DNA from 3 places in the Mesorhizobium sp. ISC11 genome. Region 3 is predicted to be linked to each of the others. Evidence: riboswitches for the same ligand, from Rfam matches in the RefSeq annotation. Region 3 holds a riboswitch; each other region holds the start of a gene.
The links. A riboswitch is a leader RNA that binds a small molecule or an ion and turns the genes downstream of it on or off. The one in region 3 is predicted to bind cobalamin.
Positions count from the first base shown of each region.

Region 1: it holds a riboswitch for cobalamin, as region 3 does, so the genes downstream of both, bluB (5,6-dimethylbenzimidazole synthase) here and RPF88_RS04860 (CbtB domain-containing protein) in region 3, are expected to answer to the same signal.
Region 2: it holds a riboswitch for cobalamin, as region 3 does, so the genes downstream of both, RPF88_RS20535 (aromatic ring-hydroxylating oxygenase subunit alpha) here and RPF88_RS04860 (CbtB domain-containing protein) in region 3, are expected to answer to the same signal.

Region 1 is NZ_JAVSPW010000001.1:2,963,104-2,973,527, reverse strand. It holds gene RPF88_RS14780 (MFS transporter) at 1-146, opposite strand, end outside; gene RPF88_RS14775 (TetR/AcrR family transcriptional regulator) at 267-875, shown strand; gene RPF88_RS14770 (hypothetical protein) at 1,160-2,143, shown strand; partial or broken gene bluB (5,6-dimethylbenzimidazole synthase) at 2,266-2,883, opposite strand; cobalamin riboswitch at 2,995-3,174, opposite strand; gene RPF88_RS14760 (histone deacetylase family protein) at 3,296-4,222, shown strand; gene RPF88_RS14755 (exodeoxyribonuclease VII small subunit) at 4,226-4,477, shown strand; gene RPF88_RS14750 (DUF2277 domain-containing protein) at 4,588-4,854, shown strand; gene RPF88_RS14745 (pirin family protein) at 4,894-5,814, shown strand; gene dxs (1-deoxy-D-xylulose-5-phosphate synthase) at 5,957-7,870, shown strand; gene RPF88_RS14735 (hypothetical protein) at 8,019-8,312, shown strand; gene RPF88_RS14730 (GNAT family N-acetyltransferase) at 8,401-9,552, opposite strand; gene RPF88_RS14725 (sterol desaturase family protein) at 9,549-10,424, opposite strand, start outside.
Region 2 is NZ_JAVSPW010000001.1:4,228,052-4,238,475, reverse strand. It holds gene RPF88_RS20540 (hybrid-cluster NAD(P)-dependent oxidoreductase) at 1-217, opposite strand, end outside; gene RPF88_RS20535 (aromatic ring-hydroxylating oxygenase subunit alpha) at 242-1,489, opposite strand; cobalamin riboswitch at 1,605-1,806, opposite strand; gene RPF88_RS20530 (DUF680 domain-containing protein) at 2,317-2,514, shown strand; gene RPF88_RS20525 (DUF680 domain-containing protein) at 2,594-2,794, shown strand; gene RPF88_RS20520 (DUF680 domain-containing protein) at 2,864-3,109, shown strand; gene RPF88_RS20515 (ABC transporter ATP-binding protein) at 3,188-4,300, opposite strand; gene bglA (beta-galactosidase BglA) at 4,325-5,989, opposite strand; gene RPF88_RS20505 (carbohydrate ABC transporter permease) at 5,994-7,148, opposite strand; gene RPF88_RS20500 (carbohydrate ABC transporter permease) at 7,150-8,163, opposite strand; gene RPF88_RS20495 (ABC transporter substrate-binding protein) at 8,392-9,747, opposite strand; gene RPF88_RS20490 (LacI family DNA-binding transcriptional regulator) at 10,109-10,424, shown strand, end outside.
Region 3 is NZ_JAVSPW010000001.1:960,491-970,914, reverse strand. It holds gene RPF88_RS04905 (ABC transporter substrate-binding protein) at 1-421, opposite strand, end outside; gene RPF88_RS04900 (RidA family protein) at 686-1,069, shown strand; gene RPF88_RS04895 (creatininase family protein) at 1,124-1,927, shown strand; gene RPF88_RS04890 (tyrosine phosphatase family protein) at 2,031-2,540, opposite strand; gene cobD (threonine-phosphate decarboxylase CobD) at 2,537-3,586, opposite strand; gene cbiB (adenosylcobinamide-phosphate synthase CbiB) at 3,585-4,556, shown strand; gene cobO (cob(I)yrinic acid a,c-diamide adenosyltransferase) at 4,593-5,207, opposite strand; gene cobU (bifunctional adenosylcobinamide kinase/adenosylcobinamide-phosphate guanylyltransferase) at 5,209-5,724, opposite strand; gene RPF88_RS04865 (CbtA family protein) at 5,717-6,487, opposite strand; gene RPF88_RS04860 (CbtB domain-containing protein) at 6,503-6,682, opposite strand; cobalamin riboswitch at 6,719-6,923, opposite strand; gene RPF88_RS04855 (MFS transporter) at 6,980-8,179, opposite strand; gene RPF88_RS04850 (heparan-alpha-glucosaminide N-acetyltransferase) at 8,402-9,400, shown strand; gene RPF88_RS04845 (methyltransferase family protein) at 9,397-9,873, shown strand; gene RPF88_RS04840 (MerR family transcriptional regulator) at 9,960-10,346, opposite strand.

The DNA.
Region 1 (10,424 bases), 2.0 Mb from region 3:
GCCAGCCAGTATTCGCCACGCGTCTGCGACAGCATCGCCACGATGCCGATGGGCGCCATGGCGATCGGCAGGCGCGCCATGAATCCGGCGGCCGCAAAGCCCTTGGTTCCGGGGGCACGAAAGATTTCCGCATAGGGATTTTGCATGGGTGGTTCCTCGACAAAGGACGATTCGGCAATTACATACGAAGCGTATGATTGTTAAATAGAGCATACGCCGCGTATGTCAATTGGCATACGTTACGTATGTGAATAGGGCCAGAAGCCATGCACAGACCCCGCAAGGAGATGATCGCCGAGACGCGCGCAAAGCTGATCGCGGCGGCCCGCCATGCCTTCGGCACAACAGGCTATGCGGAAGCCTCGATGGATGATTTCACCGCTTCGGCCGGGCTGACGCGCGGCGCGCTCTATCATCATTTCGGCGACAAGAAGGGGCTGCTGCAGGCGGTCATAGCCCAGATCGACGGCGAAATGGCGGCGCGCATCAATGAGGTCGCGTCGAGAGCGCCGACCCGCTGGCAGCATTTCGTCGACGAGTGCTCGACCTATATCGAGATGGCGCTGGAGCCGGAAATCCAGCGCATCATGTTCCGGGATGGCCCGGCCGTGCTGGGGGATCCAGCGCAATGGCCGAATGCCAGTGCGTGCATCGTGTCAATGACCGACCATCTGACCGCGCTGCAGGAGGAGGGGGTCGTTGTCTCGAGCCTCGACCCCGAGACGGCCTCGCGACTGATCAACGGAGCGAGCAGCCAGGCAGCGCAACGGATCGCCAATTCGGACGACCCCGAAGCGACGTCCAAGAAGGTGGTGACGGCGTTCAAGCAACTGCTCGAAGGCCTGCTCAAGAAGCCGGATCCGCAGTCGAATTGAAGTTCCCACCGGAGCTTTTCGTGCCGGCAGCTGTTCCCGATAGGAATTTTTTCTTGACACCTGCCCTCAGCTAAGGTACATATTCGTCCATGGTGCTGATTTGCGCCGGTGACCCGCCGCACAGGCGGGTTTTTCGTTTGATGCTCCGTCAGACAATGCGCCGGCGAAAGGCTGCGAAAGAAAACCGTTGCCCAGAATTCGTCGCCCTGTGGTGCCAGGGCCGGCAATTGACAATCGCCGGGTTGAGTTCATCCTCTTCCACCATCTCTGAGGCGGAGGGGCACATGTGGGATTTCGAGATCGGCCGGTCGGTGTCCATCATGATGCGGACCTGGCCGTTCATCGTCTTTCGTATGATCGTCTATTTCGGCATCACGCTGGCCTACATCATGGCGACCGGCACCGGTGCCTCGGTCGGCTATGGCGTCGGCCATATCTCCACCGATCCCGACGGGCCCATGTCCTTTGCCCTGTGGGGCGGCGTGGTCGGGTTTGGCATCGTCTCGATCGCGGTCTACTGGATCCGCGAATACATCCTCTATATCGTCAAGGCCGGCCACATCGCCGTCATGGTTCATCTGATCGACGGCCGCGACATTCCCGGCGGTCAGGACCAGATCGCCTACGCCAGGGATGTCGTCACCCAGCGTTTTGCCGAGGCCAATATCCTTTTCGTCGTCGACCAGCTCGTCAAGGGTGCCATCCGCGCCATCACCGGCCTGCTCGGCGGTATCGCCGCCTTCCTGCCGATACCGGGCCTGAGCGGCCTGGTCTCCTTCATCAACACGGTGATCCGCCTGTCGCTGACCTATGTCGACGAGATCATCCTCGGTTACAACATCCGCATCAATTCAGCCTCACCCTTCGAGACGGCGCGCCAAGGCGTCGTGCTCTATGCCCAGAACGGCAAGGTCATGGTCAAGAACGCCGTCTGGCTGGCGGTCATCATGTGGGGCGTGTCGTTCGTCATCTTTCTGATGATGCTGGCGCCTGCCGGCGCCATTCTGTTCCTGATGCCCGGCCAGCTCGCCGGCTGGGCCTTCGTGCTCGCCATCGTCTTCGCCTGGGCATTCAAGGCGGCCTTCATCGAGCCTTTCGCCATCGCTTGCCTGATGCAGGTCTATTTCAAGACCATCGCGGGCCAGGTGCCGGATCCGGCCTGGGACGCCCGGTTGGCCGAGGCGTCGTCGAAGTTCAGGGAGCTCAAGGACAAGGCGCTCGCCTCCTTCGGCGGTTCGCGCTGGGGTACGGCCGGCGCCACACCCTGATCGGCCGGGCAGGTGGTGTCTGGTGAGGCAGAAACGGTGTTGAGGCGCGCCACGGTGGACTTGAGCTGTGTCTCGCCTTGCCCGGAAAACGTCTCGCTCATGATCAGTTCCGGCAGCGGCAGCCGCCGTCCCCAACCATGCGTTTCAAGGTCCGGTTTGGAAGCGAACTCGGAAACACGGCCGACGCAGAGATAGGCGATTGGCGTTACGTGATCCGGAATGGCCAACAGCCGCTTCAGCGCCTCAGCCTCGATGATGCTCACCCAGCCGACGCCAACGCCCTCGGCACGCGCGGCCAGCCAGAAATTCTGCACCGCGCAGACGGTGCTGTAGAGATCCATCTCCGGATTGTGCCAGCGTCCCAGCGGCGAACCCTTCGAGCGCTGCCGGTCGCAAGTGATGCAGATGTTGAGCGCGCTCTCGCAGATGCCTTCCAGCTTGAGCTTGCGGTACAGCGCCTGTTTTTCCGCCTCGATCGCCGGCAGTTCCTGCTCGCGCGCGGCCAGGAACAGGTCGCGCACCTCCGCTCGTCGTCCGGCATCGCGAATGACAATGAAATTCCATGGCTGCATGAAGCCGACCGATGGCGCGTGATGGGCGGCAAGCAGCAGCCGCGCCAGCACGTCGTCATCGATCGCGGTGGGCAGGAAATGGCTGCGCACGTCGCGCCGCGTGAACATGGCGCGATAGACCGCATCGCGCGCATTCTGGTCGAATCCATCGTCAATGGCAGCGGTCATATGTTCCGGCATCGCTTGTCCCCTTGCGATTGCAGATTCAAAACGGTCAGAGCGTACTTTGTGCGTCCAAATGGACGCACGTCGCTCTGATGCCACCCGCCCGACCATGCGGATGACGATGCCTGCCAGGCCGGTCTTCTGGCTTGGGATCAACCCGCGTCCGGTGCCTTCCCGTCATCGACAGTGGCATTTACCGGCGCGGTCCCCCTCACAGCGTTGGGCACGCCACGGAATTCAACCGTGTTCCCGATTCTCCCGCTTGCGGCGGGCACCAGGCAGTGCCAAGGACTTTACGCCGAAGCGCCGGCGAGGCCAATGCCTGCGGCGACACGAATGGACGCAGGCGCGATTTTCCCCAGTCATCGGCCGCCCGTGCATGGCCTTTGTCGATCCGGGTCACTAGATTAGGACGATGACCACCCGTCTCTACACGCATCCGATCTTCCTCGAGCATCTCACGCCGCCCGGACATCCCGAGCGGCCCGACCGCCTGCGTGCCATCGAGCGCGTGCTCGATGAGGAAGCCTTTGCCGGGCTCGATCGTATCCAGGCGCCGGAAGGCGACGAGGCCACCATCCTCTACGCGCATCCCGCCGATTTCGTCGCCCGCGTGCGCGCCGCCATTCCCGACGAGGGGATTGCCCGCATCGATGCCGACACCACTGCCAGTCCGAAGAGCTGGCAAGCGGCGATCACCGCGATCGGCGCCGCCAACGCCGCCGTCGATGATGTCTTTTCGGGCCGCGCCGACAACGTCTTCGTCGCCGCCCGGCCGCCCGGCCATCATGCCGAAAAGACCACGGCCATGGGCTTCTGCCTGTTCAACACGGCGGCGATCGCGGCGCGTTATGCGCAGAAGAAACACGGTGTCGAGCGCGTTGCCATCGTCGACTGGGACGTGCATCACGGCAATGGCACGCAGGATATTTTCTGGGACGATCCCTCGGTGCTCTATTGCTCGACACACCAGATGCCGCTTTATCCCGGCACCGGAGCGAAGACCGAAACGGGCGCCGGCAACATCGTCAACGCACCGCTGGCGCCGCAGACCGGCAGCGAAGTGTTTCGCGATGCCTTCCTGTCGCGCGTCCTGCCCGCGCTCGACAATTTCGCGCCCGACCTGATCATCATTTCGGCCGGGTTCGACGCGCACCACCGCGATCCGCTGGCCGAGATCAATCTGACCGAGGATGATTTCGATTGGGCGACCGGCCAGCTGATGCAGCGCGCGGCACGCCACAGCGGCAACCGGCTCGTCAGCCTGCTCGAGGGCGGCTACGATCTGCAGGGATTGGCATTTTCGGTCGCCGCCCATGTCGGGCGACTGATGAAAGGATGAACGATGGCTGGTGAGACCAACGAAGACGTCAAGGCGATGAGCTTCGAGCAGGCACTCGATGCGCTGGAGAAGATCGTCGATGATCTGGAGCGTGGCGACGTGCCGCTCGACCAGTCGATCAGGATCTATGAACGTGGCGAGGCGCTGAAGGCGCATTGCGACCGGCTGCTGAAGGCCGCCGAGGACAAGGTCGAGAAGATCAGGCTGTCGCGCGACGGCAAGCCGGTTGGAACGGAGCCGCTCGACGCGGATTGAGGCCGGTCCGAACGATGGCCTCGCCTCACCGGTTTTTGGACATGATCATGATCGAGGATATAACTCGTTGCGATTGAAACAGCTCAAGGACAAGAGGAGATACGGAAGCGATGTGCAGAAACATCAAGACCCTGTTCAATTTTGATCCGCCGGCAACCAATGACGAGGTGCGCGACGCGGCCCTTCAGTTCGTCCGCAAGCTGAGCGGAACGACGCGACCCTCGAAGCAGAACCAGCACGCCTTCGATCATGCCGTCGACGCCATCGCGGCCTCGGCGCGCGAACTGCTCGATTCCCTGGAAACCCATCAGCATCCGCGCAATCGCGAAGAGGTGGCGGCCAAGCTGCGGGCAAAGGCGGCCATCCGCTTTGCCTGATGCGGCCAGGCGGCCTTCGACCACCGACAAGGAGAGTCCATGAGCTTCTTCCCCGGGAAAGACCCTGAGGTGGGCGATGCGTTCGCCAGCGATCAGATCGAATTGATGGTCATTCCGAACGCCAAGGACATCGGTGGTTTTCAGGTGCGCCGTGCCCTGCCAACGGCAAAAAGGCGGTTGGTCGGTCCGTTCATCTTCTTCGACCGCATGGGTCCCGCGATCCTGCGGGCCGGCCAGGCGCTGGACGTCCGTCCGCATCCGCATATCGGACTGTCGACGGTCACCTATCTGTTCGACGGCAAGATCCGGCACCGCGACTCCCTCGGCACCGAAATGGTCATTCAGCCCGGCGACGTGAATTTGATGACCGCCGGCCGCGGCATCGTCCATTCGGAGCGTACGCCGGAGGAACTGCGTGGCGCGCCGATGTCGGTATCCGGCCTGCAGACATGGCTGGCGCTGCCGGACGACAAGGAAGAGGTGGCTCCTGTGTTCGAGAACACAGGAGCGCTCAGGCTTCCCGAGATTGATGCCGAAGGCGTCAACGGGCGCCTCATCATCGGCGATTTCCAAGGATTACGGTCCCCGGTCAGGGCCGATTCGGAGACGCTCTACGCCGACCTGCGCCTGGCGCCCGGCGCCAGCGTGAAAATCCCTGCCGATGCGGAAGAGCGCGCCATTTACACGCTGGAAGGCGAGGTCTCGATTTCGGGCGATGTGTTCCCAGCCGAACGGCTGCTGGTCTTCCGTCCCGGTGACGAGATCGTCGTGTCGTCGCAGACCGGGGCGCATTTCATGCTGTTCGGCGGCGCCTCTCTTGGTTCGAAGCGTTACATCTGGTGGAATTTCGTCTCGTCGTCGAAAGAGCGTATCGAACAGGCGAAAGAGGAATGGAAGACAGGCCGCTTCGACATCGTTCCAGGAGACGAGGAAGAGTTCATTCCGCTGCCGGAAAGCTGATGCCTGTCGCCCAAAGTGGCCCGGTTTTGGGGAAACGACCTGCATAGAAGCAAAAGACCACAGTCTGATCCGCGTCACTGACACGCATTTACTTTCGCCGGCCGGCGGCCTATTTCGCCCATCAACCGAAAGCCTGAGCACCGTGAACGCAACGCCGCATACGCCGCTTCTCGACAAGGCCCGCATCCCGGCCGACCTGCGCATGCTTGCCGAGAGTGAGCTGCCGCAACTGGCGTCCGAGCTTCGCGCCGAGCTGGTCGACGCGGTATCCCGCACGGGTGGTCATCTGGGCGCCGGCCTTGGCGTGGTCGAGCTGACAGTGGCGCTGCACTATGTCTTCAACACCCCCGATGATCGGCTGATCTGGGATGTCGGCCACCAGGCCTATCCGCACAAGATCCTGACCGGCCGCCGCGACCGTATCCGCACGCTGCGCCAGGAAGGCGGCCTGTCCGGCTTCACCCGCCGCGCCGAGAGCGAGTACGATCCCTTCGGCGCTGCCCACTCCTCGACATCGATATCGGCCGGCCTCGGCATGGCCGCGGCCCGCGATCTCTCCGGCGGCCGCAACAATGTCATCGCCGTCATCGGCGACGGCGCCATGTCTGCCGGCATGGCCTACGAGGCGATGAACAATGCCGGCGCGCTCGATGCACGGCTGATCGTCATTCTCAACGACAACGACATGTCGATCGCGCCGCCAACCGGCGCCATGAGCGCCTATCTGGCGCGGCTGGCCTCCGGCAAGGCCTATATCGGCCTGCGCGATTTCGGCAAAAAACTGACATCTTATCTCGGCAAGCGGGCGGATCGTGCGATCACAAGGGCGGTCGAGCATGCACGCGGCTACGTCACCGGCGGCACGCTGTTCGAGGAACTCGGCTTCTATCACATCGGCCCGATCGACGGCCACAATCTGGAGCATCTGATCCCGGTCCTGAAAAATGTCCGAGACAATGGCGAAGGCCCGGTGCTCATCCATGTCGTCACCCAGAAGGGCAAGGGCTATGCGCCGGCGGAAGCCGCCGCCGACAAATATCACGGCGTCAACAAGTTCGACGTCATCACCGGCGCGCAGGCCAAGGCGCCGGCCAACGCACCGGCCTACACCAAGGTGTTCGCCGAAAGCCTGGTCCAGGAGGGCCGCGAGGACGACCGCATCGTCGCCGTCACCGCAGCCATGCCGAGCGGTACCGGCCTCGACCTGTTCGGCGAAGCGTTCCCGTCGAGGACCTTCGATGTCGGCATCGCCGAACAGCACGCGGTGACCTTCGCCGCCGGCCTCGCCACCGAAGGCTACAAGCCGTTCGCGGCCATCTATTCCACCTTCCTGCAGCGCGCCTACGACCAGGTCGTCCACGACGTCGCCATCCAGAAATTACCGGTGCGCTTTCCCATCGACCGCGCCGGCTTCGTCGGCGCCGATGGCGCCACCCATTGCGGCGCCTTCGACACCACCTTCCTGGCGACACTGCCGGGCTTCGTGGTGATGGCGGCGGCCGACGAGGCGGAGCTGCGCCACATGGTACGCACCGCGGCAAGCTATGATGACGGCCCGATCGCCTTTCGCTATCCGCGCGGCAATGGCGTTGGCGTCGACATGCCGGAGCGTGGCTCCGTGCTCGAAGTCGGCAAGGGCCGCATCGTCAGGGAGGGCACCAAGGTAGCATTGCTGTCCTTCGGCACACGGCTGCAGGATTGCCTGATCGCCGCCGAGGAGCTAGGGGCTGCCGGGCTCTCCACCACGGTCGCCGACGCCCGTTTCGCCAAGCCGCTCGACGAGGATCTGATCCGGCGGCTGGCCCGCTCGCATGAGGTTCTGGTGACGGTGGAGGAGGGCGCCGTCGGCGGCTTCGCCAGCCATGTGCTGCAGTTCCTCGCCCATGAAGGCCTGCTGGAAAGCGGCCTGAAGGTGCGCCCGCTGGTGCTGCCCGACGTGTTTACCGACCACGCCAAGCCGGAAAAGATGTATGCCGATGCCGGGCTCGATGCTGCCGGCATCGTGCGCACCGTGTTCGTCGCGCTCGGGCATACGGTTCGCGCCCAGCGCGCCTGAATCAAAGTCTCAGTGACTTGAATCAGTTTGCCGGCCAACGTTCTTAACGCGTTGTTTACGCTGCCGTTTGGCGCTTTGCTTACCGTGTCTCTTGGCCGTTTTTCAACGGCGCCCTGCTAGATCGTGATCAGGCAGGGAGACAGCAACAATGAAAACGCTTCTGTGCGGCGCAGCGCTTTGCGCCGTCATCGTCGCGCCGGCCACAGCCGAAACGCGCTATGATCGCAGCCTCGAAAAGGCGGCCATGGGCATCGTCGCCGGCAAGATGGGCGACATCCGCGGCGGCTTTTCCTTCAAGCAGGTGCCGCAACTGGTGGTTCTGCCGGCCCCCGTTCCCGCACCTGCGGTTGCCATCGAGCCTTCACGCGAGCAAGCGTCGGGAGGGCGTGCGGATGGGTTGTCTCCGGCCGTCGAGCGCCCGGTTTCGCGAAGCGTATTCTGAGCTAGAGACCAGCAAGCCCTGATCGGGATTGCCCGATCGTTTCATCGTGCTTTGCCGCTGTGCGGGTGATCTAAAGGCGTCGGCACTGCTACTCCGCCGCCACCAGCTCCGCTTGTTGCGCCGGTTTCTCGGGGCGCCAGGATTGCGCCGCGTGGCGGGCGCGGTCTGCCAGGGCGGCAAGGCGTCCGCGCAGGTTTCGTCCACCCACCACTGACGACAAGATCACCGAATGCGTCGCAAAGCGGCGCTTGAAATCCTCGCCGCCGCAGAGAAAATCGATCGTGGTCAAGCCCCTGTCGAACGACCACTGGATGTAATCCATCATCAAGACCATGCCCGGCGAGGCCCGTTCGAAGGCCGGATCATAGGTGGTGACGAAAGCCATCATGGTTCCATGCTGCTCGAAATTGATCGATATGGCGATGATCTCGTCTTCGCGTTCGAGCACGAAGATGCGCAGCAACCCAAGCCCGGCCAGAACGGAGATCAGTGCCGGCAGCGCGGGGGAACCTTCGTCGAACAGGTCCGAAACGCGGCCGTGTTTTGCGAGCCATAGCCGTTTCAGCGCGGCGACGCGTTCCAGCACCGGCTCGCGGGCTTCGTGCGCATCCATCAGGCGGAAACGCAGCGCGCCGCCTTCCTCCATGAATTTGTAACCACGGCGATAGTTTTGCCGGGTTTTCTTCGACTGGCTTTCAAACCATTGTGCGCCGCGTTGTCCGGCGCTGGAAACTCGGTAGCTGACCTCGCTGCGGTGGCTCGGCTGCAAGATGCTGCCCTGGCCTGGGGCGGCGGGACCAAGCAGGGTCCGGAATCGAGCATCGGGCAACAGCCGATTGAGATACGCAAGATCGAAGCCGCTATCGTCGAGGATATGTTGCCAGAGTTGCGGCAGGATCTGTGGCTCTGCATCGGGAGCAAGCAGGACATCGCCATAGTCGCAGTGATCCTTCGCCGCCCATTCCAGCATACGGATGCCCGAGCGCCAGAAGGTCGCGAGCGCAATGACCGCCTCGAGGCGCTCGCCGCTCCAGACCAGGCCGATCCTGAGGCCGCGGCGGTCCTGATGCGGTGTGGTGTGCCACCAGGCCGAGATCCAGTCGGGATGCTGGAAAACGAGGCCGCCGGCGCGTTGCCAGAGCGCTGCCCAGGCGGGCGCGATTTCTGCCAGTCGCTCTGGCGAGGTTGCAATTTCGATCCGGTGCGCTTGCTGCATCCGAAACACGGCCGGTCCGTTCATGGCTTGCCCCCCTGCGGCGATTGCTGTGGCTCGGGCTTGTCGGCGCGGAAATGTCTGGCGATCTGCCGCCACATCCGCTGCAGCGGCATGACATAGAGGCCTGCGAGCGACTGGTAGTCGCGCACGTTGCGTTCGATCAAACCGAACTTGAAGTCCTCGTCGGGTTTCGGAACGCACAGAGTTCCGAAGAGCCGATCCCAGAACGAGAAGAGCAGCCCGAAGTTCTTGTCGTAATGGCGCGGGTCGGTGCTGTGGTGCAACTGATGCCAGTGTGGGCACAGGATCAGATTGTTCAACGGCCCAAACGAGATCTTGAAATGCGTGTGCCTGACGAAATCCATCATCAGGATGTTGCGTATGATGTAGACGTTGACGCCGAAGACCGTCAGTTCAACCAGGTTCAGCGACACCAGCGACCAGATGCCGAAGCAGATGCCGGGAATGACGCCGTCCCAGGCCCGGTTCATCAATTCGTCGAGCGGGTGGACGCGATCCTTGGTGATGCCGACCATCACCTCGGCCGAATGGTGCACCTTGTGCAGTTCCCAGAGCACCGGGTAGCGGTGCTGGGCGACATGATAGAGATAGTACGAAATGTCGTAGGCAAGCAGCATGGTGAGGGTGAAGATCGTCACCGTCACAGGCCCCGCCGGCCCCTCGATCAGAGGCGGCTGGATTGCCAGCAGCGTGGAGAGCAACCAGTTCGTCGCATAGCCGACGGCGCTGACGAAGACGACGCCGGCGGGCAGCATGAGGAATGGCATCAGCGCCTTCCGCGTCACCCAGAACAAAAGGTCGGCTTTCGCCGAAGGATGCGTGATGACCTCATGCGGGACCGCGAACTCGAAGAACTCTTTCCAGCTCTTTTTCTC
Region 2 (10,424 bases), 3.3 Mb from region 3:
GCGTGTAGGTGCGCATCAGCGGCCCGTCCGATGTCGGCAGTTCCAGAGTCACGAACTGCCCCGGTTTGTAGCGGAACCAGGTCTGGTTGTCGGAGCGGAAGGTGAAGGTCTTCACGTCAGGCGCTTCGTCGCTGACGCCGATCACTTCCAGCACCTGCAGCCTGTCGTTCCAGGGCGTCATCTGGTCGAGATGGCGATAGAGGCCAAGGTCCGTCATCGCATTCATCCTCTTATCCCCTGGCTAGGCGACGCTGCGCAGGGCCGGCCGGCCGCCTTCGGCAAGGCGCGGCCCGATGAACGACGCGTACCACTCGACGAACTGGATCACGCCGCCCTCATGCAGCTCCGAATAGGGGCCTGGTTCATAGGCAGGCGACAGGATGCCGAAGGCGTTTTCCTCGACGATGCGGCGGTCCTGGTCGTTGGTCTCGGTCCAGACATGGGTGAGCTCAGCGAGGTCGTAGTCGACGCCTTCGACCGCATCCTTGTGGACGAGCCATTTCGTGGTCACCGCGGTTTCCGTGGCACTGATCGGCAGCACGCGGAAGGTAACGGCGTGGTCGCCGAGGATATGGTTCCAGGTCGTCGGATAGTGATAGAGCAGCAAGGAGCCGATGCGGTCGGTTGAAACGCTGTCGGACAGGTTCTTCTGGACCGCCCGTTTTCCCGTCATGGTGTAGCTGACGGCATCGCGCAGCAAGGGCGCGCGGGTGGCGCGGTACTGCCCTGCCGGATCGATGCGGAATTTGCTCGGCAAGCCTGATGCCTCGCATCTGGCCCAGTGTGCGACCATTTCAGGGTCGCTGTCGGCGCCATGGACGCCGGTTACGGTTGGAGCCTCGGGGAAGGTCTTGCACAACTCGGGATGATTGGCGGCGCAGTGGTAGCACTCGCGGTTGTTTTCCCAGACCAGCTTCCAGTTGCCCTTCTCGACGATCGTGCTCTCGAAGGCGATCTTTGCTTCACGCAGCCGGTGCGGCAAAAGATAGGGTTCGATCATCGCCCGCATCGGCGCGAAATCTGCCGGTTCCTTGGCCAGGCAGATGAAGATGTAGCCGCCGACGCTCTCGCAGGCGACCGGCTTCAGGCCGAAATCACTCTTGTCGAAACCGTCGGCCATCTGGCGGGCAAACAGCAGGCGGCCGTCCAGCTCGTAGGTCCACTGATGATACGGGCAGACGAGCTTTGCCGCGGTACCCTTCTCCGTGTTGCACACGCGGCTGCCGCGATGGCGGCAGGAATTGTGGAAGGCGTTGATCTTGCCGTGCTGGTCGCGGACAAGGACGACCGGATAGTCGCCGACCTGCACGGTGATGTAGCTGCCCGGCTTCGGCAGTTCGCAATCATGGCCGATGAACAGCCAGTCGCGATACCAGATCAGCTCCATGTCGAGCTTGAAGTAGTCCGGATCGGTGTAGAAGGGCTGCTCCAGCGAAAAGCCTTGCCGGCGCCCCTTCAGGAGCCTCAGCATGTCGTTGCGGATATCCATGTCCTGTCCTCGTTCCTAAGGACTGAACTGGTGGTGACGGAGGAAGGATTGAAACGCAGGCCGGCTGTGTGCCGGACATGCGCTATCCACCTCTTGACCGCCCACCGCGATCAGTCGAGTCTAAAAATCTCGGGCTGGTTTCCGGGCTCTGGAGTTGTCCTTGCGGACCATCGCGACACCTTCCCAGGCGGTTGCCCAGTGGTCTCCCGTTGCGACTTGAACTCCACCACCGTTGCGGGGGCAGCGCCGGATTCTGACCGGCTTCCCAATTCTCCGCCTCGTCGTCACGAAGCGGCACCTGAGATGGTATGATCTAACCACGATCGCGGGCGCGCCGTCGGCATGAAAACGACATCGTATCCATGCGGCGCGACACGGCATGCGAAACGCTACTGCAGATCGTCGTGGGCCGAGATCTCACCTCCCGGGCGGCCATTTGCCGGCTGCGATCTTCCCGAATCCGACCCTTCGCGGGGGTCAAAAAAGGTTAATGGTTTCGAAAAGTGACTATTAGCTCGCCCTAAAATCGAACCGAACGGTTCGTTTCTGTTGACGGTGCGTGCAGGACGGTGTGAACGCTGGGCCTCTGAAACAGTCAGTGATCCATCAGGTGGCTACACCTAACACACTGATATGAAGAAGAAAAATGCATCCCTAGATTCCATTGGCACAATTTCAAGGTGTGGATTCATGGTCCACACGGAACAACTTCGTGATTGGAAAAGAGGACCTTGCCCTCCCACATCGGGGCTGTCCGAACGACGCGATTTCATTTCCAAGACACGCCGCTAGACGGACGGAAAAAAGACGATACTGGAGTACCAAAAATGAAAAAGATCATTCTCACTGCCGCAGCCCTTCTGGCCATTTCCGGCAGCGCCTTCGCTGGTAGCGACCACTACGGTTCCAACGCCGCGGCAGCCACTGCTGTCGACAGCTCGTACACCGCTTCGACCAAGAAGTCGGAACCGGCTGCTCAGGCGCCTGCCCAGGGTGCTGACCGCAACCTCTTCGGCAACAACTAACAGCCGATTCCCAGTTTCCCGGTCGACGGCGGGCTCGCCCGCCGCCGTGGCGAAATCCAGACATTCAGGAGTATTCAAGATGAACAAGATCCTCATTGCTGCCGCCGCCGTTCTGGCCATCACCGGCAGCGCTTTCGCGGGCAGCGACAACTACGGTTCGAACGGCCCCAACCAGCCTGCCGCCGCTGTGGACCAGTCGTACACGGCTTCCACCAAGACCTCGGAACCGGCTGCCCAGACGCCCGCTCAGGGCAGCGACCGTAACCTCTTCGGTCGCTAACAACCAATTTCGCAACCGACGGCAGCTGTGTCTGCCGTCCTGGCGAAATCCAGAATTCGGGAGACTAAAATGAACAAGATCCTTATTGCTGCCGCCGCCGTTCTGGCCATCACCGGCAGTGCCTTCGCCGGCAGCGACAACTTTGGCTCCAATGGTGCCAATCAGCCTGCCGCCACGACTTCGGTCGACAGCACGCGCACCTCTTCGGTACGCAACACCGGTTCGCCGGTTTACAAGCTGCTGAACTCGTCGGGTGACACCACCCAGAAGTCTGCTCCGCAAGGTGCCGACCGCAACCTCTTCGGCAACAACTAACAACCGAAGTCGATCTCCAAGTCAAAGAGCGGCGGGCCCGGCCCGCCGCTCTTTTTGTGCCTGACACGGTAATTGCGGTTAAGCCGCCTTTGCTTCCACTTCATGCAACGCGAAAGAACGTCCATCCGCGTCGAAGATATGCAGGTCCTCGCCATTGGCGCTCAGCCGCAATGTCGAGCCGCGCTTGACCTCGACATTGCCGGGCAGCTTGGTCACCAGCGGCAGATCGGCGCGGCCGATGTCGACATAGACAAGCTGCACCTCGCCGAGTTGCTCGACATAGTCGACCGTCCCCTCGAACAGATAGTCCGCGCCGCTGGCGATGATCAGGTCCTCCGGCCGCACGCCAAAGCTCACCGCAGCGCCCTTTGCCGAAGCCGGCGTCGCAATCGGCACGGTCGCCTTGCGTCCGCCGACATGGCTGACGACGGTCGGGTTTCCGGTCTTTTCGATGGTCGCCGGCAGGATGTTCATGGCCGGCGAGCCGATGAACTGGGCAACGAACAGATTGCCGGGCTTCTTGTAGAGGTCCATCGGCGTGCCGACCTGCTCGATATGGCCGTCCTTGAGCACCACGATGCGGTCGGCCAGCGTCATCGCCTCGACCTGGTCGTGGGTAACGTAGATCATGGTCGTGTTGGGCATCGATTCCTTGAGCTTGGCGATCTCGATGCGGGTGGCGACGCGCAGCGCGGCGTCGAGGTTCGAAAGCGGCTCGTCGAACAGGAACACCTTCGGATTGCGCACGATGGCGCGGCCGATGGCGACGCGCTGGCGCTGGCCACCCGACATCGCCTTGGGCAGGCGGTCGAGATATTTGGTCAGCTGCAGGATCTCGGCGGCCTGGCGCACGCGGCGGTCGATCTCGGCCTTGTTCTCTTTGCCGATCTTCATCGAGAACGCCATGTTGTCGTAGACGGTCATGTGCGGGTACAGCGCGTAGGACTGGAACACCATGGCGATGCCCCGCTTCGACGGCGGCACGTCGTTCACCACTTCGCCGGCTATTCTGAGTTCGCCGGAGGTGATTTCCTCGAGCCCGGCGATCGACCTCAGCAATGTCGACTTGCCGCAGCCCGACGGGCCGACGAAGACGATGAACTCGCCCGACTTAATATCGAGGTCGATGCCGTGGAGAATGTTCAGATTGCCGTAGGACTTCTTCACTTGTCTTAGCGTGACATCGGCCATTGGTTTCCTCCAGTGATTGGAAATTCAGTCGAGACGCCCGAACCAGGCGCCGTAGCCGCCAAGCTCGATGGAACCGCTGCTCGCCTGCCCCGAAAATCCGTGCCCGGGCAGAGGTTGCAGCGATCGGCCGCCAAGGTCAACCTTGGCCCGCCCGGCTCCCAGATTGAAGACGCAGACGATCTGCTCGTTGCCTGCGCGGCGCGTGAAGGCGACGGTATCTCCCTCACTTTCGATGAAGGTGATGTCGCCCTTGGCCAGCGCCGGATGGGCACGCCGGAAGGTGAGAAAGCGCCGGTAGTGCTCGAGCAGCGAAGCCTCGTCGCCCTGCTGGACATTGACCGCTTGCGCCAAATGCTTGGCCGGCACCGGCAGCCAGGGTTTTGCCTGGGAGAAGCCGCCATTCTTGGCGCCGCCGTCCCACACCATCGGTGTGCGGCAGCCGTCGCGGCCCTTGAATTCAGGCCAGAAGCGGATGCCGTAGGGATCCTGCAAATCCTCGAACCGAAGGTCGGCCTCGCCGAGCCCAAGTTCCTCACCCTGATAGATGCAGACCGAACCGCGCAAGGACATCAGCAGCGCCGAGATGACCTTCAGGTAGGCGGTCGGGTCGGGCTCATTGGCGGCCCAGCGCGAGGCCGGGCGCATTACATCGTGGTTGGAGAAGGCCCAGCACGACCAGCCATCGCTGGCGACCTTGCCGAAGGATTCCAGCACCGAGCGGACCTTGCCCGCGCTGATCTTTTCCGGCGCCAGGAAATCGAAGGAGTAGCACATGTGCACGCGCTTGCCGCCGGCGGTGTAGGCGGCCACCACTTCAAGCCCACGCTGCGAATCGCCGACCTCGCCGACCGCTGCCGTTGCCGGATATTCATCGAGCAGGGCACGGAACCGTTCGAGGAAGCCGAGATTCTCGGGCCGGCTCTTGTCGTAGAGATGGTCCTGGTAGTTGTAGGGGTTGACCGCCGGCGCGGTCTGGTCGTTGCGCTCTTCCGGCGGCAGCGGCGGGTTGTTTTCCAAGCCCTGGCTGTGGAAGTAGAAATTGATGGTGTCGAGCCGGAAACCATCGACGCCGCGCTCCAGCCAGAAGCGGGTGACGTCGAGCAACGCGTCCTGGACCTCGTGGTTGTGGAAGTTGAGGTCGGGCTGCTCGGCCAGAAAATTGTGCATGTAATATTGCTGGCGGCTGGTGTCCCATTGCCAGGCCGAGCCGCCGAAGATCGACAGCCAGTTGTTGGGCGGCGTGCCGTCCGGCCTGGCGTCTGCCCAGACGTACCAGTCGGCTTTCGGGTTGCTGCGGCTCGACCGGCTTTCCTTGAACCACGGGTGGTTGTCGGCGGTGTGCGACAGCACCTCGTCGATCATCACCTTCAAGCCCAGCCTGTGTGCCTCGGCGGTCAGCGCGTCGAAGTCGGCCAGCGTGCCGAACATCGGATCGACGTCGCAGTAATCCGACACGTCATAGCCGAAATCCTTCATCGGCGACTTGAAGAACGGCGAAATCCAGATGGCGTCCGCACCGAGTGCCGCGATGTAGGGTAGCCGCCCGATGATGCCCTTGAGGTCACCGATGCCGTCGCCGTTCGAGTCCTGGTAGCTGCGCGGATAAATCTGGTAGATCACCGCGCCCCGCCACCAGTCGCCATCGATGGCGAGGTCAGGCTTCGAGCTGGCCTTCAAAGCGGATTGCATCGTCTCAGCCTCCTTTCACCGAGCCGGCAAGCAGCCCGCGGACAAAATAGCGCTGCAGCGAGAAGAACACGATCAGCGGCACGATGATGGTCACGAAAGCCGATGTCGTCAGAATCTCCCAGTCGCCGCCGCGTGAGCCCAACAGGGCGTTGAGCTTGGCGGTCAGCACGATCTGGTCTGCCTCCGTACCGAGGAAAACCATCGCCACCAGCAGATCGTTCCATACCCACAGGAATTGGAAGATGGCAAACGAAGCCAGCACCGGAAACGACAGCGGCAAGACGATCTTGACGAAGATCTCGAAATCGCTGGCGCCGTCGATGCGCGCCGATTCCATGATTTCGCGCGGCAGGCCGGCAATGTAGCTGCGCAGCAGGTAGATGGCGAAGGGCAGGCCGAAGCCGGTATGCGCCAGCCAGATGCCGAGATAGGTCTTCGACGGCATGCCGAAGAAAGCGCCGACGCCGTTGTAGAGTTTCAACAGCGGGATCAGCGACATCTGCAACGGCACCACCAGCAAGCCGATGATGACCGCGATCAGCAGCGCCCGGCCGGGAAACCGCATCCAGGCCAGCGCATAAGCGGCAAAGGCGGCGATCAGGATCGGGATGACGGTCGCCGGAATGGTGACGGTCAGAGAATTCATGAAAGACCGTCCGATGCCTTCGGAGAACAGCACGGTTTTGTAATTATCGGTGGTGAATTTCGGCGGCGCCGACGAAGCATAATAGACGCGCTGGCCGCGATCGCCTTCGAACGCTTTCGGGGACTGCATGACGAAGCTGCCGTCGGCATTGAGCTGCAAGGTCACGCCGTCGCCGAGATCGGCTGTGGTGCCGGCGGGATACTGCGTCGGTGCCGCCGATTTGACCCCGAAGGCGCTGATGTCGCGCTTGGCGCCGTCGCCGAAGATATTGCCCTCGAGCACGAACTTGCCGTTCTTCTCGACTTGCGCCGAGGCGGGCGGCAGCCGGCCGGCTTCCGTCTGTGTGGAACTGGCGAACGAGTTCCACCAGCCCGAGGCGATGATCTGGTTCTTGTCGCGCAGCGACGAAACCAGGATGCCAAGGGTCGGTATGGTCCAGATCGCGACGAAGATGAGCACGGCGATGTGGACGCCGAAGCGGCTGGCGAAGGAATTTCCGGTCGCGACGGCCATCTCAATGTCCTCCCGTCTCTTTGTTCGCCTGTCGGATGTTCCAGACCATGATCGGAATGACCGCAATCATGATGATGATGGCGATGGTGGCGCCGCGGCCGAAATCGCCGCCGCCGCGGAACATCCAGTCGAACATCAGATTGGCCAGCACCTGGCTGTTCCACTGGCCGTTGGTCATGGTCAGCACGATGTCGAATACTTTGAGCACCAGAATGGTGATCGTGGTCCAGACCACGGCGATGGTGCCCCAGATCTGCGGCACCATGATCTTCCAGAAGATCTGGAACGGATTGGCGCCGTCGATGACGGCGGCTTCCAGCGTTTCCTCGGGGATGCCGCGCAGGGCGGAAGACAGGATGACCATGGCAAAGCCGGTCTGGATCCAGATCAGGATGATCATCAGGAAGAAATTGTTCCAGAACGGCAGCGATATCCAGACCTGCGGCTGGCCGCCGAAATGCTGGATGATGGCGTTGAGGATGCCGATCTGCGTCTGGCCCTCGCCCCGATATTCGTAGATGAATTTCCAGATCACGCTGGCGCCGACGAAGGAGATCGCCAGCGGCAGGAAGATCAGGCTCTTGGCGATCGTGCCCCACCAGATCTTGTCCGTAAGCACGGCGATGATCAGCCCGAGGAAGGTGCAGGCGGCCGGCACCACCGCCAGCCAGATGATGTTGTTGAGGATCGAGTTGCGGAACTCGCGGTCGCCGAACGCCCATTCATAGTTCGCCAGGCCGACGAAATTGATGCCGCCGCGATCGAGGAACGACAGCCGCAGCGTCTCGACCACCGGATAGATCAGGTAAATGGTGAGGATGATCATCGCCGGGCCGACGAACAGCCATGGGCGGACCAGCCCTTGCCGGCGTAGATTGTCGATGGCCGCGGCACCGGCGACGCCGCGTGACGGGAATATCAGGTCGACCAGTTTGTTGGCGCCCCAGAAATAGGCGACGCAACCGCCGACGCCGACGATGATGACGAATATGGCCGAGAAAATCTGAGCCGCCATGGGTCCCTCTCCCCCTGCGCATGACCCGACAAGGAATGACCTTGGTGACGGGGACCAGGCGCCGATTCAGTTGTTTGGAGCGCGTCATCGGCGGCTTGCGCACATTGCCGATCGCGCTTCATGTCAATGCGCTCATGACGAAAGGCTGCGGCACGGGCCGCCGTCGGATCCGGGCCGGTAGGGCCCGGATCCAGTGCGAGAATGGTTGGTCGTCTACGTGCCAGCCGTCTACTTGATGGCGTCCCAGCTCTTCTGGATGTCGGTGGCGACGTCCTGCGCCGACTTGCCGCCGACCAGGTCGATCATGCCGGTCCAGAAGGCGCCGGCGCCGATCTTGCCCGGCATCAGGTCGGAACCGTCGAAGCGGAAAGTCGAGGCATTGGCGAGGATTTCGCCCTGCTTCTTCAGCGCGTCGCTGGCATAGGCATCCTTGTTGACCGACTTGAGCGGCGTCACGAAGCCGCCCTCGGCCATCCAGATCTCGTGGGCGAGCGGCATCTTCAGGAATTCGATGAACGCGCGCGCACTCTTGCTGTCCTTGGTGATCATCGCCAGCGTACCGGCGCCGAGCACGGGCGTGCCCAGTTCAGGCTTGGCGGCATAGGGCGGGAAGTAGAAGAAGTCCGCGTCCTGGCCGACCTTGGTGCCTTCCGGGAAGAAGGTCGGAATGAACGATGCCTGGTGGTGCAGGTAGCATTTCGGCGGCACCGAAAAGAGGCCCTTCGGGCTGTCGCGGAAGTCGGTCGCCGCAACCGCCTTGGCGCCGCCGTCGACCATCTTGTCGTCGGTCGCGATCTTGCCGAAAATGTCGATGGCATTGACCACCGCCGGATCGTTGAACGGGATCTCGTTCTTCACCCATTTGTCGTAGACCTCCGGAGGCTGGGTGCGCAGCATCAGGTCTTCGACCCAGTCGGTTGCCGGCCAGCCGGTGGCACCGCCGGAGCCGAGGCCGATGCACCACGGCTTGCCGCCATCGGCGATGATCTTCTTTTCGAGATCGGCGAGTTCTTCCTGGGTCTTCGGCACCTTGTAGCCGGCTTCCTCGAAATTATCCGGCGAGTACCAGACCAGCGACTTCACGTCGGCCTTGTAAGGGAAGGCGAAGAAGCCCGGCTTGCCGTCCTTGTCCTTGAAGGTGCCGAGATCGACCCATGACTGGCCGGCGCCGTAATTGTCCTTGACCCATTTGGCGGTGTCGTCACCGAGCGGCGTCAAAAGGCCCTTCGACGCCAGGTCCTGGATGAGGCCCGGCTGCGGCAGCACGGCGATGTTGGGCGGGCTGCCGGCCTGCGTGTCGATGACGATCTGCTGCTCGTAATTCTCCGAGGAGGAGTATTTGATCTCGACGCCGGTGGCTTCCGAGAAATAGTCGAGAACGCCGCGCACCAGGCCTTCGTCCTCGCCGCGCCACGGTCCGAAGATCGACAGCGTCTCACCCTTGAGGTCGACTTTCTTGAGCTCTTCGTAGTTCGCCCAGTTGAAGCGCTTGTCTTCGCCGGGCTTGAACTTCAGTTCGGCCTGCGCGGGCGCGTTCAGGGCGAACGTGGCAAACGCAGCACCCAGCAAAACCATTTTCTTCATCGGTATTCCTCCCAGTGGGTCTCACACACCGGACGGAACCTCCATTCCGCCCGCCGACGCCGCAGGACTGTGACTCAGTCGGAAAGGAACCGCAACCTTTCGAAGAGTCTTCCAAAGCGCTTTGGCTTTTTCGATCACGCCATTGAATCGCGGGGAAGTCAAGAGGCTGGCGAATCAATCGATTTAGGTTCGCGCATTTGCGCCCTAAAAGTGCGTCGCAGCATGCTATTATGGCAGTGCAGCAGCAATTTTTGTTTCAAACATGCCCAAACCGCGTCTATGGTTGGGCTTCGTATGGCTCGGCCCCGATGGCACTTGGGTCGATTCAATTAAAAAGCGCTTTGAGGGAATGGAGACTTTCGTGAACCTCAAGCAGCTCGCCCACATGCTGGCACTTTCGCAAACCACGGTAAGCCGCGCGCTGAACGGCTATCCCGAGGTCAATGAGGAGACGCGCAGGCGTGTCATGGATGCCGCCAAGCGCCATGGCTATCGGCCCAACCCGAGCGCGCGCCGGCTGGCGACCGGCAAGACCGGCATGATCGGCTATGTCCTGCCGACCGGTGCGTCCGTCGACATCGATCCGCATTTCGTCGAGTTCCTGTCCGGCCTTGGCGACTATGCTCGCTCGCACGAGCTCGACCTTGTGCTGTCGCCGGCCGACGCGGACGACCAGG
Region 3 (10,424 bases):
CGCCCTCGTCGCCCAATATGTACTGGTCGGCGTTCTTCAGGTCCTCCCATTTGTCGAGCCCCTCGCCGGGGTGGGACATGATGACCTGCGGGTCCTTCTGGAAATCCGCCGCCACCACGCGCATCGGTATGCCTTGCTGGACCGCATCGAAGGCCGACAGCAGATTGCCGCCCATGTAGAAATCGATCTTGCCGGCCAGCAGCATCGGCCGGCCGCTGACTTGCGGACCGCCCTGCATGATGGTGACGTCGAGGCCGCAGGCGGCGTAGGTGCCGTCCGCCACGGACTGGTAATATCCGCCATGTTCCGGCTCGGCCAACCAGTTGGTGCCGAAGGTGACTTTCTCATTCGCAGCCGCACCCAGCGTGCTGGCTGTAAGCAGGGCCACAACCGCCACCGAGATCTTCTGTTTTCCGTACATCGACACCACCCTCTGTTTGCTCCGGCGCGCCACGCGCCAGGCTCGACACCAAAGATTCAAGAAGCAAGACACATGCCACCGGCGTCTGGCGCCGGGACCGCCCGCTTGAAAGACGTTGCCATGCCAAGCGCGAACGGGTCATGCTGTACGGAAGGCATCGTGCCTATTTTTTGAACGGCTGTCCACAATCGCCCGGGCAACATGCACCGCCATCTTGAAGGTGTAATGAGTCCGGCTTTAGGTGGCGGCATCCAGGAGATTGCCATGTTCAAATTCCTCACCCCGAAGTCCATCAAGCCGCCCTTTGCCCGCTATAGTCACGGCGTCGAGGTGCCGGCCGGCAAGCGGCTTGTGCTGTGCTCGGGCCAGGTCGCCATCACCGCCGACGACCTGATTCCCGAAGACGCCGGAGCGCAGGCCGAACTCTGCTTTCAAAACATCGCGGCGATTCTCAGCGAAGCCGGCCTGGGTCTCAGGGATATCGTGCGCATCAACGCCTATGTCACCGACCGCGCGCATCTGCGGCCCTATATGGACGTCCGCGACCGGCTGTTTTCGAGCCCCGCGCCAGCGTCGACATTGATGATCGTTTCCGGCTTTGCCCGGCCCGAATTCAAGGTCGAAATCGAGGCCATCGCGGCGGGGTGATCGACAGGCCGCCCGTCCCGCGCTAGGTCTGCCTGACCATTGAAGAGGCATGACATGACCGTACCCAAAAGACGCGTGTGGTGGGGCGACTACCGGACCACCGAATACGCCTCGATCGATCCCGAGGCGACCATCGCCGTGCTGCCAGTGGCGGCGATCGAGCAGCATGGGCCGCATCTGCCTGTTTCGACCGACATGTCGATCATGAACGGCATGCTCGACACGGTCATTTCGCGCCTGCCCGACGATCTCGACATCCGCATCCTGCCGGTGCAGGCCGTGGGCAAGTCCAACGAACACCTGCATGCGCCCGGCACCCTCACTCTGCCGGCAACCACGCTGATCGAAGCCTGGACCGAGCTTGGCCTGTCGATCGCGCGCGCCGGTGTGCGCAAGCTGATCGTGGTCAATTCGCATGGCGGCAACGAGGAGATCATGGGCATCGTCACGCGCGAATTGCGCGTGCGCGAAAAGATGCTGGCGGTGAAGACCAGCTGGCAGCGTTTTGGCCGTCCGGCCGGCATGTATACCGAACTGGAGGACCGTCACGGCATCCATGGCGGCGATGTCGAGACCTCGCTGATGCTGCATTTCCGGCCGGACCTCGTGGACATGGGCAAATCAGACAATTTCGTTTCCAATGTCGCCAAGGCCGAAAAGGAATTTTCGCTGCTGCGCCACACCGGCACCCACGCCTTCGCCTGGATCGCCAGCGATCTCAACCCGAACGGCGTCGTCGGCGACGCCAGCATCGCGACGGCGGAGAAGGGCCGGCTGACGGCAGAATATCAGGCCGACGGCTTCATCAGCCTGCTGCAAGATGTGCGCAAGGCGAAGCTCGCGGAGTGGTTGACGTAGCCTCCAAACCAGTGGCAAGCGCTGTCATCGCTATTCCAGATCCTCTTGAACAAACGAGGCGATGGAGGAGGCGGATCAGACGAACAACGATATGGGGGCAAAGCTAGCTGTCGATCCTCAGCGCAAAGGGCGTGCCTTCAAAGGCGTCCGTGCCGCGCCCGATCGATTCGATCGCCTCGACCATGCGGCCGTTGCGCTCAAGCAACGCATCGGCCACGGCGATCAGTCGCGGATTGGGCGTTGCCGAAGGCGACAGCGCCCGCAGCGTCCGCGCCAATTCGGCCTCGTCACGCTTCGGCGCCAGTGCTGCCGCGATGATATAGGCCGAAGCCGTCGAGCGGCTGATGCCGGCATAGCAATGCACGAGCATCGGCCTTGCCCGGTCCCACCGGCGCGCGAAATCGAGCAGATTGCGGACATGATCTTCGCCCGGCATGGTCATGCCGTCCTGCGCCACCGCGATGTCGTGCATGACCAGATGCAGGTGGTTTTCCCTCGAGATCGAGGCCGGCCGCACCACCTCCGTTCCGGCGGCGAGCAGCGAAAGCATGCGGTCGGCGCCGGTCCTGGCCACCGTTTCCTCGATCTTTGCCAGCGAGCAGACATGGATCATTGTTTGGAACCCTTCGATTGATGCTTGCGCCGCGACGCCCATTCGGCAAGTGCGGATTCGAGCCGCTGCCATTCCTCCTCACTGCCCGGCAGGCCGGTGCGCAGAACGTCAGGCCGGTCGGCAAAATGGCGAAGCAGGATGCCGCGCTCGCCGAGCGCTGCAAACAAATCGGCGGCATTGGTCAGACTGAGGAAACGATACAGTGTGGTTCCGCCCGCAACAGGAACGCCGAAGCGGCCGAAAAGCGCATCGAGACGCGCCGATTCACCGGCCAACGACGCCCGCATCACGTCCTGCCACCCGATGTCGGCAAGCGCGCGGACGCCATATTCCAGCGCCGGGCCGGCGACGGCCCATGGTCCGAACTGCGTATCCAGCCGGTCGACCGTCGCAGTATCGGAAAGTGCAAAGCCGAGCCGCAGCCCGGCCAGGCCAAAGAACTTGCCGAACGAGCGCAGCACGACGAGGCCGCCCTGACCGACATCGCCCGCGAGGCTGTGCTGACGCGGGCCGACATCCATGAACGCCTCGTCGACGACCAGCAGTCCGCCCTTGGCGCGCAATCCGGCGGCCAGAGCCAGCAACCGGTCGCGCTCTATGACACGTCCATCCGGATTGTTCGGATTGACGATGATGACGAGGTCGGCGTCCGCCAACGCTTCGAAATTATCGACCTCGGTCACCTGATGCCCGGCGATCGCGGCAGCGCGGGCATGTTCGGCGTAGGTCGGACCCAGCACCAGCGCCTTGCCGGGCGAAATGAGCGACGCAACGCGCGGCAACAGGATCTGCGTGCCCGGCGCCCCCACGACGTTGGCTGGCGACGGCGCGCCGTAGGTGCTGGCCGCGATCTCTGTCAGGTCGCGTGTGCGCGCGGCTTCCGGCAACCGCGACAGCGAGGTGGCGGGCAGGTCGAAAAGCGGGTAGGAGTGCGGATTGATACCGGTCGAGAGGTCGACGAAAGGCAGCAGGGCGTTGGGGAAAAGCACCCTCGCGCGGCCAAGACTTCCACCATGGTCCACAACCGCCCCATTAAGAAGCTTCATGTCAGTCCTGATCGCTTTCCTGTCATTGGTCGTCGAATTCGCCCTCGGTTACCCCGACTGGCTGTTTCGCGCCATCGGCCATCCGGTGACGTGGTTCGGCAGGCTGATATCCTTTCTCGACCGCAGGCTCAACCGCGCCACTGATCCCGACGCGCTGCGTCGCAAGCGCGGTGTCCAGGCGCTGCTGGTCATCGTGCTGGTGCCGGCGATAGTCGGCCTGGGCGTACAGATCCTGTTCTGGTTCGTTCCCATGGGCTTGGTCATCACGGCCCTTCTGGCAACGTCGCTGCTGTCGCAGAAGAGCCTCTATGAGCATGTCGAGGCGGTGGCTGACGCCCTCGACACCGGCGGCCTCGCCTTGGCCCGCCTTGCCGTTTCGCGGATCGTCGGTCGCGACCCTGAAACGCTCGACCGGGCCGGTGTCTGCCGCGCGGCGATCGAGAGCCTGGCCGAGAATTTTTCCGACGGCATCGTCGCCCCTGCCTTCTGGACCGGCGTCGGCGGCCTGGCCGGCGGCGCCGCCTACAAGGCCGCCAACACCGCCGATTCGATGATCGGCCACCGCACCCCGCGCCACGAGGCGTTCGGCTGGGCGGCGGCGCGGTTCGACGACTGGATCAACCTGCCGGCGTCGCGGCTGACGGCGCTTCTGATCGTGCTGGCGGCGTTCTTCGTCAAAGGCGCTGATGCGAAAAAAGCCTGGCATGCGGTGCGGCGCGACGCGAAAAAACACCGCTCGCCCAATGCCGGCTGGCCGGAAGCGGCGATGGCCGGTGCGCTCGGCCTGGCGCTCGCCGGCCCGCGCTTCTATGGCGGCGTGCTGGTCGACGACGTCTTCATGGGCGAAGGTGGGCGGCGTGAAGCCGACAGCCTCGACATCAGGCAGGCGCTGAAACTCTATCGCGTCGCCGACTATCTGCTGATCGCTCTGTTCGGGTTGGTTTCGGTCGTTGTCATCGTTGTGACCTAACCTCACCCTCCCCCGTCTGGGGAGGTTGAGGAACACTCAGAACTCGATCCCCTGCTGCGCTTTCACGCCGGCGGAAAAATGATGCTTGGTCACGCCCATTTCGGTGACGAGGTCTGCGGCCTCGACCAGCGCCGGCTTGGCGTTGCGGCCGGTGACAACGACATGCAGGCCCTCGCGCCGCGCTTTTAGCGCGCCAACCACTCTGTCGAGATCGAGATAGTCGTAGCGCAGCGCAATGTTCAATTCGTCGAGCACCAGCAGGCTGATCGACGGATCGGCCATCAGTTCGAGCACCTTGGCCCAGGCGGCTTCGGCGGCAGCGATGTCGCGCTTCAGATCCTGGGTTTCCCAGGTGAACCCCTCGCCCATCGCGTGCCACACGACACGGTCGCCGAAGGCGGCGAAGGCGTCCTTCTCGCCGGTGTGCCACTTGCCCTTGATGAACTGGACGACACCGACGCGCTTGCCGTAGCCGAGCATCCGCAGCGCCAGCCCGAAGGCGGCCGTGGTCTTGCCTTTGCCCGGGCCGGTGTTGACGATCAGCAATCCCTTCTCGACCGTCTTGCTCGCCACCTCGGCATCCTGCACCGCCTTGCGCTTGGCCATCTTGGCGCGGTGGCGCTCTTCATCCTTATTGTCGATATCGGTCATATCATTTCACCTTGAGCGGCAGCCCCGCCACCATCAGCAGCACCGTATCGGCAATCGCCGCGACCTGCTGGTTGAGCCGGCCGGCGGCATCGCGAAACCGGCGCGCCAGTGCATTGTCCGGCACGATGCCTTGTCCGACTTCATTGGACACCACGAACCAGGGGCCGCGCGGCCGCGACAACACCTCCGCCAATCGCCGGCATTCAAGGTCCAGATCGTGTTCGGCCAGCATATGGTTGGTCAGCCACAGCGTCAGGCAGTCGACAAGCACCGGCCGATCGTCCGGCAAGGCGGCAAGCGCGCCCGCGAGATCGAGCGGTGCGTCGATGGTCGTCCAGCCTTCGCCGCGCCGCGACCGGTGCAACGCGATGCGCTCACGCATCTCGTCATCATAGGCTTGCGCCGTGGCGATATAGGTCCAGGGCGGCGGCAAGGCGGTCGCCAAAATTTCGGCGTGCGCGCTCTTGCCGGAGCGCGCACCGCCGATGAGGAAGGTCAGTGTCTTGCGATCAGGCAAAGCTGTCGCGCAGGCTGGTCGCGGTGCCGGTGAAGCGGCCGCGCACCACGCCGACAACCGCGCCGAGCACCAGCCAGAACACCAGATTGGTCACGGTCACCGCCACCACGAACTGGTGATGCAGCCCTTCCGGAATCGCCGTCTCGTAACTGTCGGGCTGCGGTGCCCCGACAACATGCGGTGCGACGATCAAAAGGACGGCAAGGATCGCCAGCGGCAGCGACTTGCGGAACGCGATCAGGCCGAGACCGGCAGCGGTTGCCGCCACCGTTGCCCACCACCAGATCTGGCGCTGGGTGAGATCGGCGGCCGGCATGGCCGGCAGTTCCGGCGGCAGGCCGAGGCCCGGTGCCAGCGTGAACACGGCAAAGCCGGCCAGGCCCCAGAACACGCCCTGGCGCCAACCACCGATGCCGCCGGCGAATTCGGAAACCGCGACCAGGATCAACCCGAAGCCGATGCCGGTGACGATGTTGGCAAGCACGCTGAAGGCGAAACGCTCGAAACCGTCTGCCGGCGCCCAGCCCTCGTCTTCCGCCGCAGCAGTCGCTTCGGCAGGGGCCGGAGCGGCTGCGCTCATGGCATTGCTATTCGCTGCTGCCGGAGCGGCATGGTCATGGTGATGCCCGCCGCCCGCCTGTTCGTAGACTTCCGCCTTCAGGATCAGCGGCACGGTCGCATAGGCCTGCATGCAGGCAAGAACGACGCCGGCCACGAGCCCTGCGATCGCCGCGATGAACACGACGTTGCGAAACAGGTTCATGATGTCAGCCCCTCGTCAGTGGCAGGGAAATGCCATCGAATGGCGATAGTCGTGAGCCGCATTGTGGACCGCATCGATATGCGAGAAGCCGACAAAGCCCATCACGAAAATGCCGAGCAGCGCGGCAAGCGCGAGCTGCATGAAGCGCGACTGCGAGGAGACGGAAGCGCCGAGGGAGACGGAAGCGGTAGTCATGTCTTGTCCTTTCGCCCTCCACCCGAGGGCATCGAAGTCAGTTTCCTGTCGCCGGCAGGTCTCCTGGCTCACGGATCAGCGTCCTTCCCCACCTTCCCGAAGAAAAATCTTCAGTGGCATATGGAGAGGACTACCGCACACAGTTGCGGGGGCAGCCACGGCATTGGGCGAAATCCGCCCTTACCGCATTCCCTCTTGGCTCCAAAATGGAACCGGCGACACCGGCGACTATAGGCAGAATCCTCGCGTCCGGCAAACCAAATTCCGCCGGCGACCGTTGCGAATGCGCCATGAAGGTCAAAGCGATTTCGGCAGATAGCGCCACGTCACGAAGCCGCAGACCGCCGCCAGCAGGCCAAGCGTGACGAACACCGAGCCCAGGCCGAAGAAGGCCAGCACCACCGAATAGACCAGCGGCGGCGTCAGCTCGGAAAAGTCGAGATAGGTGCGATAGACCGCCGCCATCTGCGATCTTTCATAGGAGCGCACCGAGCGCATGAAGGCGGTCGAGCCGAGCGCATCGAGCGCAATGGTGAAGAAGGCGCCGCAGAGCAAGAAGGCGCCGGTGAGCAGCGGCACGGTTTCGCCGACGAAGCCCGCCTCCAGAAGCGCGACCGACATGGCGAAATAGGCAAATGTCATGGTCCTGCGGCCGCCAAAGCGCTTTCCCGCCTTGCCCCAGAAAATCGCCATGAACAAAAGCGCGTTGCCGGCCGAAACCAGCAGGCCGCCGGCCAGCTTGCCCTCACCCGTAATGACCATGAACAGCGGCCCATAGACGAAGAACGTCGTCCAGAAACAGGAGCGCCCAAACGCGATCAGCCAGGCCAGCCTGAGCCTGGGCTGGGCGATGAAGCGGCCGATATTGGCGAGCGGATTGGCTGGTCGCGTCTTGCCGGGACGGATCGACGGGTTGTCGCCGAGCCGGTAGGTCCAGAACAATGCCAGCAGCGCTAACGCGAACACGGCCACCGCGCCATGCGCGGCATAGACGCCGAAGCGCGTGTAGAGGAAGATGCCGAGCGTCGGCCCACCGGTCCAGGCCAGCATCGACCACGCCATGCGCAGCGATTCGGCCTGCATGAAGTCGGTCTTGCGGATGTGGTCCATGATGTAGAGGTTGAGCGTGATCGACAGCGCGCTGGCTCCCATCACCCGGCACAGCATGCCGGCCAGTTGCCCGGCAAGCGTGTCGGTGACGAAGAACAGCGAGCCGATGGCCAGCAGGCAGGCGCCCGCCGTGTAGACCCAGCGCCGGGCGAAACGGCGGATCAGCATCGGCATGAACAATGTCACCGACAGGCCGAGCATCGCCACGACGGTGTAGAGGATCGAGACGATCTGCTCGTTGTGCAGGATCTCGTAAGCCTGGATCGGGATGACGCTCGACACCGTGGCGCGGGCGAAGGATTCGACCGCATAGAGCGAAGCGAAGGTGCGCGCGTCCGCGGCCTTGAGGGCCGGTAGCCAGATCGGATGGCGCACATGGGTGGACATTGCTTCCCCGAAGCAGATTCACCGGGTCAAATCTGCCGTGGCGACCTCAGCGCCAATAAGAGAAAACCGACGTGCATCCGGCAAAAGCGAAGCCGGCCAAAGGCTTTCCGGCACTGGCCCAATGCCGCGGCTGATCCGGCGTTATCGGCAGGGTTGCCGGTCTTCTTTTGTCCTGGGCAACCGTGATAGTCCTCCAGCGGGGCTGAATCAGAATGCGAGACCATGAGCATCCAAACGCCGACCGCGCCCGTTCAGGATCGACCAAAGCGCATCGTCGCCATCGACATCGTGCGCGGCATCGCGCTGATCGCCATGGCAAGCTACCATTTCACCTGGGATCTGGAGTTCTTCGGCTACACCGATCCCGGCCTGACCGCCTTCGGCTGGTGGAAGATTTACGCGCGCTGCATCGCCTCGACCTTCCTGTTCCTGGTCGGCGTCAGCCTGTATCTCGCCCACGGCCGACAAATCCGCTGGAACGGCTTCTGGAAGCGGTTCGCCATGGTCGCCGGAGCCGCGATCGCGATTTCGGTCGTCACCCGCATAGCCACTCCGGACGGCTTCATCTTCTTCGGCATCTTGCACGAGATCGCGCTGGCCAGCCTGCTCGGTCTCGCCTTCCTGCGCCTGCCGGCGCTGCTGACGCTTGTCGTCGCCGCGCTCGTTATCGCCGCCCCCGTCTATCTGCGCTTCGAGGCCTTCGATCACCCATGGCTGTGGTGGGTCGGCCTGTCGGCGACCAATCCGCGCTCCAACGACTACGTTCCGCTGTTTCCGTGGTTCGGCGCCGTACTTGCGGGCATCGCGGTGACGAAACTCGCGGCAGGTGCCGGCCTGCTTGCCAGGCTTGCCAATCTGGCGCCCGGTCGCTTGGCCAACCCGCTGGTCTTCATCGGCCGGCACAGCCTGGCTTTCTATTTGATCCACCAGCCGCTGCTGATCGGCTGCGTCTGGCTGTTCTCGCAGATCATGCCGGCGCAGGTCGAAACCCCGCAGGTGAATTTCCTCAAAACCTGCCAGCTGTCCTGCGAGCAGTCGCGCGACACCGAGTTCTGTACGAGCTACTGTGTCTGCATGCTCGATACGCTCGAGGGCGAGTCCACGCTTGATAGGCTCTACAACAACGATCAGACTGCGGAGTGGAAAGCGCATTTGTCCGATCTCGCCGGCATGTGCACCGCCAAGACCGACAGCAAGTTGATGGAGGGAGGGGCCGAATGACCGAGAACCAACCGAAGCCGGGGCTCATACCGTGGCCGCCGCTGATCTACATCGCCGCCATCGCCGTCAGCATCGCACTGGGCCTGCTCTATCCCCTGCCCTGGATCGGCGACCTGCTGGGCGATATCCTGTTCGCGGCCGGCTGGGTGGCGCTGTTTGCCGTCGCCGCACTCTGGTTCACCGCGATCCGCACCATGATCCGGGCCAAGACCACGCTCAACCCCAACGCTGTACCCGATCACCTGGTCACCACGGGTCCCTTCGGCGTCACCCGCAATCCGATGTATCTGGCCAACACGCTGCTGTTGATCGGCGTCGCCTTTGTCTCGGGCATCGTGTGGTTCCTGCCACTGGCGTTCATCGCCGCCTATGCCACGCAGAAGGTGGCGATCGAAGGCGAGGAAAAGGTGCTGGCAGCAAAATTCGGCAAGAAATACCGCGACTACGCCAAACGCGTGCGCCGCTGGATTTGAGCTGGCTTTCAAGCGGCCAATCTCCCCCCCTCGTGGGGGAGATGTCCGGCAGGAGAGAGGGGGGCGCTGTCCCTCAAACTCTCTGCCTACGTATTCACGCCAAGCTCCACCAGCCGCTCCACACAAGACTCCTCGGCCTGGTCGAGTTCAGCCAGCGTCTCCTCGAGGTCGCGGCGTTTCTGCCGGAGATCCTCGCGCTTTTCCTCGATGCGCTTGATCATCAGGTTGAGCTGGCCGACTTCGCCGGGCGGCTCCTTGTACATCTGGATGATTTCGCGAATCTCGTTGATCGAGAAGCCAAGCCTTTTGCCGCGCATGATCTGGCGAATGAGCTGCCGGTCGGAGGGGCGAAACAGCCGCGTGCGGCCGCGCCGCACCGGCTGCACCAGCCCTTCGTCCTCGTAAAAGCGCAGCGTCCGCGTCGACACGTCGAACTCGCGGGTCAACTCGGTGATCGAATAATATTCTCGCATTGCCACTCCCACACGCCGAAACACCGGGGCGATCGCCATGGCGGCGTCACCCTTCTGTCCCGAACCAAAACCCATGCC